2 linked regions of the Pelagibaculum spongiae genome follow. The protein of the gene in region 1 binds, or shares a complex with, the protein of each later gene. Links are inferred from orthologs where the notes say so. Each region holds a gene or a part of one and is shown in the gene's direction. Other genes may lie near its edges.

Region 1 (3,206 bases):
GTGTCTCGCGAAAACCTGAATCGTAAGCGCCTCTACTAGAACCGGAGTCGCTATGAGCAGTTTGAAACTTCGTTTGAAGGAAGACCAAAAGGCCGCTATGCGTGCCAAAGCAAAAAGTCTTCTAGCAGTGATCCGTCAAATCAACGCTGCGATAAAGCAGATTGAAATCGATCAGCGCATTGAGCTGGACGATGTTGGCGTGGTTACCGTACTGAATAAAATGGTTAAGCAACGTCGCGATTCCATTACTCAGTACGAAGCTGCAGAACGTCAGGAATTAGCTGATCAGGAAAAGCTGGAGTTGGATGTGATCGCTACATACCTACCTCAGCCACTGAGCCCTGCCGAGATTGAAGCCGTTATAGAGGAGGTGGTCACCAAAACTGGCGCCAACTCGATGCAAGATATGGGCAAGGTCATGGGCCAGATAAAAGCTAAAGTTGAAGGTCGCGCAGATATGGGTGACGTCAGCAAGCTGATTAAGGCCAGACTTTCCAACTGATTCAGCAAACTGCTCATTAAGTTTGTTAAAAGCCGATATCCCAGGGTATCGGCTTTTTTAGTTCTACTGAAAATGTCTGACATGCTTGCGCCCAGCGATTTCACAGCACACTATATTTCAAATGATTTCACAGCGGCTGAATTTCAAATGATTTCACTATCAGCTAATCGCTAGTGATTTCACAGCAGCTTATTTGGTGTACTTGATTGTCTAAGTGCACTTGTCTCAATCGATTGTTCATCCTTCGAGGATCGCGGTGGCAGGCCGAATTCCACAAAGCTTTATTGACGACTTGTTAGCAAGAACCGACCTGGTTGAGCTGATTCGTTCGCGTGTCCGGTTAAAAAAAGCCGGCAAAAACTATTCAGGCCTATGCCCTTTCCACGACGAAAAATCTCCTTCTTTCTCGGTGATCCAAGACAAGCAGTTTTACTATTGCTTTGGCTGCGGCGCTTCTGGCAACGCAGTGAGCTTCTTAATGGACTACGAGCGACTGGAGTTTGTTGATGCGATTGAAGATCTAGCGCATCAAAGCGGCCTTGAAGTCCCTCGTGAAGAAGGCAGCCAGCAACATGATCAAGGGCACCAGCCGTTATATAACGCATTGGAGCTCAGTAAGCGTTTTTACCAAGCGCAGCTGTCTCGCCATGACGAAGGTAAGCGTGGCATTGAATATTTAAAGCAGCGCGGTCTGAGTGGCGAAATTGCCCGGGATTTTGCACTGGGCTATTCATTGGAAGGCTGGGACAATCTGATTAAGGCGATCAAACCCCACAGTTCGATCCAACAGATGGAGCAGGCCGGGCTGGTGATTAACAAAGAAGGCACCGACCGTTTCTATGATCGATTCCGTGGCCGGATTATGTTTCCCATTCGTAATCACCGCGGACGAGTGATCGCTTTTGGTGGTCGCATTCTCGGCGATGGCAAACCGAAATACCTCAACTCACCCGAGACACCTGTATTTCAAAAAGGCAACGAGCTTTACGGGCTTTACGAAGCTAAAAAAGCCAATCGAAGCCTAGAAGAACTGCTGATTGTTGAAGGTTATATGGACGTGGTCGCCCTGTTTCAACTGGGCATTCCTCGCGCCGTAGCGACCTTGGGCACTGCCTGCACTCGTGATCATGCTAAAAAGCTATTCCGTGCAGTTAATCGGTTGGTATTTTGCTTTGATGGTGACGATGCCGGTCGAAATGCCGCATGGCGAGCACTGGAAAATATTCTGCCTGAGTTACACGATGGCCGACAGGCACACTTTATGTTCCTCGATCAGGGTGAAGACCCAGATACCTTGGTGCGTAAAATTGGCAAGGAAGCGTTTGAGCAGGAAATTAAACAATCCCGCTCACTGGTTGATTACTTGTTTGAAGCGCTATCGCAGCAAACCGATATCAACAGCATGGATGGCCGAGCACGCTTAAGTGAACTGGCCAAACCGTTAATTGCCAAAGTGCCTGGACAGGTGCTCAAGCAATTGATGCTGGAAAAATTATCACAAATGGTGGGCATCACCACTGAAAAACTAGAACGTGCGATTCAGCAAAAACCAGCCGATTTAGGATATGGCAAACGCGGCGGCAGTCAATACGACCAATACGGTTCATCGAAGTCAGCTATACCAACCCGTTCACAAAACGCGGACTATCCAGACCACTATTTCGAGGTACCTCCAGCAACGGATGATTATCCCGGGCAAGCCTTTGATCCAAGCGTTCCAGCTGCCTCGGTAAAGATTCCGCGCGGTGCAATTCGTAGCGCATTGCAAAGTTTGCTTCAAAAACCGGAGCTTGCATTACAGCTGACAGATACTAAGTTTCTGGAGTTACTACTGCAGCATCCTGGTTGTCAATTGCTCGATGAACTGATCCAGCAATTCCACAACCAACCCGCTATTAGCCTGCCTAGCCTGATCGAACAATGGCGCGGCAGATCTGAAGCACCCTTATTGATGCAGCTAAGCGCGCGCAGTCCATTGCTACCTGAGAATGACCCCTCGGTCGAATTCCGAGATGCCATTCAGCAATTACATCAGCAGGCATTGGACGCCCAAACTGAGCAATTATTGCAACTCTCTCGTAGTCGCCCTTTACAAGACAATGAGCGGATTTTGCTTAAGCAGCTTTTGGAAAATCGTGCTAGCAGGGGTTGAAATCTACAAAATCAACCCTACATAGCGTCAGTTATCGCCTGTTTCTGCTGGGCCGGACACCGAATCAGAGCCATTGTGAGCCATTTGGGAAGTTCCGGATCTGCCCTTCCAGGCCTGGTTTCCACCATTGCTAAAGGCGTAGCGTTAAAAGGGTTTTTTCTGTAAAATATCCGCCCTTTCGCCGATCGTCAGCAGCTAGATTCAAACAGAGGCCACATGAATCAATCAGACCAGCAATCACAGCTTAAGCTCCTGATTGCCAAGGGCAAAGAACAAGGCTACCTCACATATGCTGAGGTGAACGACCATTTGCCACCAGATATCGTTGATTCTGATCAGATCGAAGACATCATCAGTATGATCAACGACATGGGCATAAAGGTTTATGAAACCGCCCCTGACGTTGACGACCTGTTGATGGCTGACTCGACTGGCACAGATGACGCTGCCGCTGAAGAAGCCGCCGCCGCACTGGCTGCCGTAGAATCAGACGTCTCCCGCACCACCGACCCAGTTCGCATGTACATGCGTGAAATGGGTACAGTGGAGCTG
Region 2 (3,275 bases), on another replicon or contig:
ATACCGCTACCTGCGAGTGTTTCAACGATAACTTTGTGTCCAGAAACAATCGCTTCACCAACGCTTTCCGGGGTCATGCCTACTCTGTATTCGTGGTTTTTAATTTCTTTTGGTACACCGATCAACATTTGCAGCACTCCAATAGGATCAATTTATAAAAACACCAGCTACAAACTTAAAAATATGTATCTGGCTTTCAGCTTGTGATGTTATGACTTCATTATGGGTGCTGAATGGAGCGATTTGCTTGCTTAGTTGCAGCCATTGTTTGGCTGCTATGCAATATAATTGTTTAAATAGCGGCTTAAGCGGAATTAAATTGTGAGCAACCAAATTGAACTGGACCGTCGTGATCGTCAGATCCTGAATTTGCTACAGAAAAATTCAGCACTATCCAACATTGAATTAGCAGAAAAAGTTAGTTTGTCAGCTTCCGCCTGCTTACGTCGAGTAAGAAGTCTCGAGCAGCAAGGTTATTTAGAGAAATATGTCGCACTGGTTAACCGACAAAAATTACTAAAGGAATGTACTGCATTTGTTTTTGTCACTCTGTCTCATCAGTCGGCAGAAATTTTCGAACAATTTGAAGAAGCGGTCAGGGAGTTAACTGAAGTTCAAGAGTGTCACCTAATGACCGGTAGTTCAGATTATCTAATTAAATTGGTTTACCAAGACAACGCCGCATTTGAAAAGATTTTTTCAGAAAAATTACTGCGATTACCGGGTGTTGTCGGTACTGAAACCAGAATGTCGATGAAAAAGGTGCATTTTACGACTGCAATAGAAATTTGACGTTTGACGTTTTTAGAGTGAATTAAAGTGATCATCAATTAGTCCATTGACCCTAGCAACTGGAAAAAGGGACGACCGAATTGATCTTTTTGTGGCCGAGCTTGTAACAAAATAGAAGATTAACTTGGCTTTTTTTGTGGCAAAATAGCCAACCGAATCGATCCTTGGATTTTTTACAGTCCCTCATCCTATGAAAACTGATTATAAAGCCCGTTCAGCGTCAGCGCCCACCGACCTGGCTATGTTAAAAACGCCACCTCATTCCATTGAAGCTGAGCAATCAGTTCTGGGTGGCGTGATGCTGAAAAACGATGCATGGGATGAAGTTTCTGAACGTTTAACAGAGCATGATTTCTATCGCACTGATCATCGATTGATTTTTCAGGCGGTTGCTAAGCTTGCCGAACAATCGCAGCCATTAGATGTAATCACGCTATCTGAAACCCTCGAGCGGGACGGTGTGCTTGAGCAAGCCGGTGGACTGGCATATTTGGGTGAACTGGCACGTTCCACACCTAGCGCATCCAATATTGCTGCCTATGCCGATATCGTACGGGAGCGTTCGGTAGTTCGTCAGTTGATTGGAGTGGCGCAAGAAATTGCCGATGCTGGGTTTAATCCAGATGGCCGTTCAACTAACGATCTTTTAGATATTGCTGAGAGCAAGGTATTTAACATTGCTGAAAACAGTACCCAAAAAGGCGATGGCCCGCAGGGAATCAAAAAGATATTGGCGAGCACCATCGACAAAATCGATGAACTGTTTAATACCGAGGGTTCGATTACCGGCGCCTCTACCGGATTTACCGACCTAGATGAGTTGACTTCAGGCTTACAGAAAGGTGACTTGGTGATTGTGGCAGGTCGCCCATCGATGGGTAAAACCACCTTTGCGATGAATCTCGCTGAAAATGTTGCAATGGGGCAGGATGCGCCGATTCTGATTTTCTCGCTGGAGATGCCCGCAGAGCAATTGGCCATGCGGATGTTATCTTCGCTAGGGCGAATTGATCAAAGTAAGATTCGAGCAGGTCAACTGGAAGATGATGATTGGCCAAGGCTGACCAGCACGGTTGCCATGCTCTCAGAACGAAAAGTCTATATTGATGATCAAGGTGGCTTATCGCCGAATGAAATGCGTGCTCGTGCTCGGCGAGTTGCCCGTGAAAACGGTGGTCAGATAGGTCTGATTGTTGTCGACTATATGCAGTTGATGTCGGTGCCTGGTATGAATGAAAACCGTACCGCAGAAATTTCTTTAATCTCTCGTTCTTTAAAAGGTTTGGCACGTGAATTGGAATGCCCTTTAGTTGCGCTTTCTCAGCTAAACCGCTCACTCGAACAACGTGCAGATAAACGCCCTGTGATGTCGGATTTACGTGAATCAGGTGCGATTGAGCAGGATGCTGACGTGATTATGTTTGTATACCGAGATGAGGTCTACAATCCTGAAACAGCGGAGCGCGGCAAGGCAGAAATCATCATAGGTAAGCAGCGTAACGGCCCAATTGGTTCGGTTCCGCTAACCTTCCAAGGTCGCTTTACTCGGTTTGATGATTACGCACACGATATCTACGATGGGCAGTAATTAAATAAATTTTCACTGGATCAAGGACGATCCGGTTGATCAGCAGCATGCTGCTGGCGGGAGAGGGAACTTCTGGACAGTCAAATAGCCTTTCGAATTAACCGATTTCAGGTGTTATTAATCACCCTGACTTTGCTCAGTTTATTGCTGGTGGTGGGTAGTTTGTGGGGGCTGCATTACAGCATGTCCCGATTGGATTGGCGTAACGATCCATTAGGTGTTGAGTTGCAACAACTCAGCGGCCGCCAGCAAGCAATGCATCGCCAGTTAAATACTTATAAATCCAACTTAATCCCCCGCATTGTTCTCATAGATCAACTGGAAAGTTATCAAAAGACCCTTTCTTCCCTAATGATCGCTGTAGAGAAATCATCAATTAGCCTGCAGCAAAAACCTATTATTCAACTGCAAAAAAACTTACATGGATTAATGACTGGCCCCGATAATTTACAAATTAATCGAGATCAGTTGAGAAGTTACTTGCTGGAAGCAAGTCGGCAGCTTTCTAGAATTCGCTTAGCGCTAGAGCAGCGACAGATCCTGCAAATTGAGCGCAGGTTAGATGAAGCGCGACGCTGGGAAACTTTATTGTTCGCAGATTTTTTATGGATTTTATTATTCGGCTCGATATTGGTTTATCACCTGCGCAAACAAGAGCAGACCAATTTAAGCCGAGCATTAAAGGACGGTTTGACCGGGCTAGCCAATCGCACTTGTTTCAGGCAGCGATTAGAAGAACAAGTACAGCAGGCCTCTCGCTATCATGGTGGCGTGGCAGTTCATTTATTGGACTTGAATGGTTTTAAAGATATCAACGATAGCCTTGGCCACAGTCATGGTGACCGACTATTGCAGGCAGTCGCTGACAGGTTTCGCCGCGAACTGAGAAAGAGTG

The links.
Region 2: the proteins of dnaG (region 1) and dnaB are in contact, whole or in part, in a crystal structure (PDB 2R6A), measured with the Geobacillus stearothermophilus proteins. The link is inferred for Pelagibaculum spongiae from one-to-one orthologs. Residues at the interface, in WP_049624496.1 of Geobacillus stearothermophilus: Lys456, Leu457, Leu458, Pro459, Ala460, Asn463, Ala464, Leu467, Leu535, Leu536, Ile537, Ala538, Gln544, Glu545, Asp548, Tyr549, His552; in WP_033016901.1 of Geobacillus stearothermophilus: Ser13, Glu15, Ala16, Gln18, Glu91, Leu92, Asp94, Ala95, Val96, Pro97, Thr98, Ala99, Ala100, Asn101, Tyr104, Tyr105, Ile108.

The regions. Positions count from the first base shown.
Region 1 is NZ_QDDL01000009.1:64,359-67,564, forward strand. Bases 329-3,206 are described here. They hold dnaG (DNA primase), read left to right. Parts: upstream 329-758; coding sequence 759-2,654; downstream 2,655-3,206. Other genes in these bases: DC094_RS17395 (GatB/YqeY domain-containing protein), read left to right, coding at 329-502; rpoD (RNA polymerase sigma factor RpoD), read left to right, coding at 2,823-3,206. In the rest of the region: rpsU (30S ribosomal protein S21), read left to right, coding at 1-39; more of DC094_RS17395, read left to right, coding at 53-328. UniProt on the Escherichia coli protein: RNA polymerase that catalyzes the synthesis of short RNA molecules used as primers for DNA polymerase during DNA replication.
Region 2 is NZ_QDDL01000002.1:489,056-492,330, reverse strand. What follows is about bases 235-3,181. They hold dnaB (replicative DNA helicase), read left to right. Parts: upstream 235-982; coding sequence 983-2,380; downstream 2,381-3,181. Other genes in these bases: DC094_RS08150 (putative bifunctional diguanylate cyclase/phosphodiesterase), read left to right, coding at 2,492-3,181; DC094_RS08160 (Lrp/AsnC family transcriptional regulator), read left to right, coding at 322-792. Outside these bases: ald (alanine dehydrogenase), read right to left, coding at 1-128; more of DC094_RS08150, read left to right, coding at 3,182-3,275. UniProt on the Escherichia coli protein: The main replicative DNA helicase, it participates in initiation and elongation during chromosome replication. Travels ahead of the DNA replisome, separating dsDNA into templates for DNA synthesis.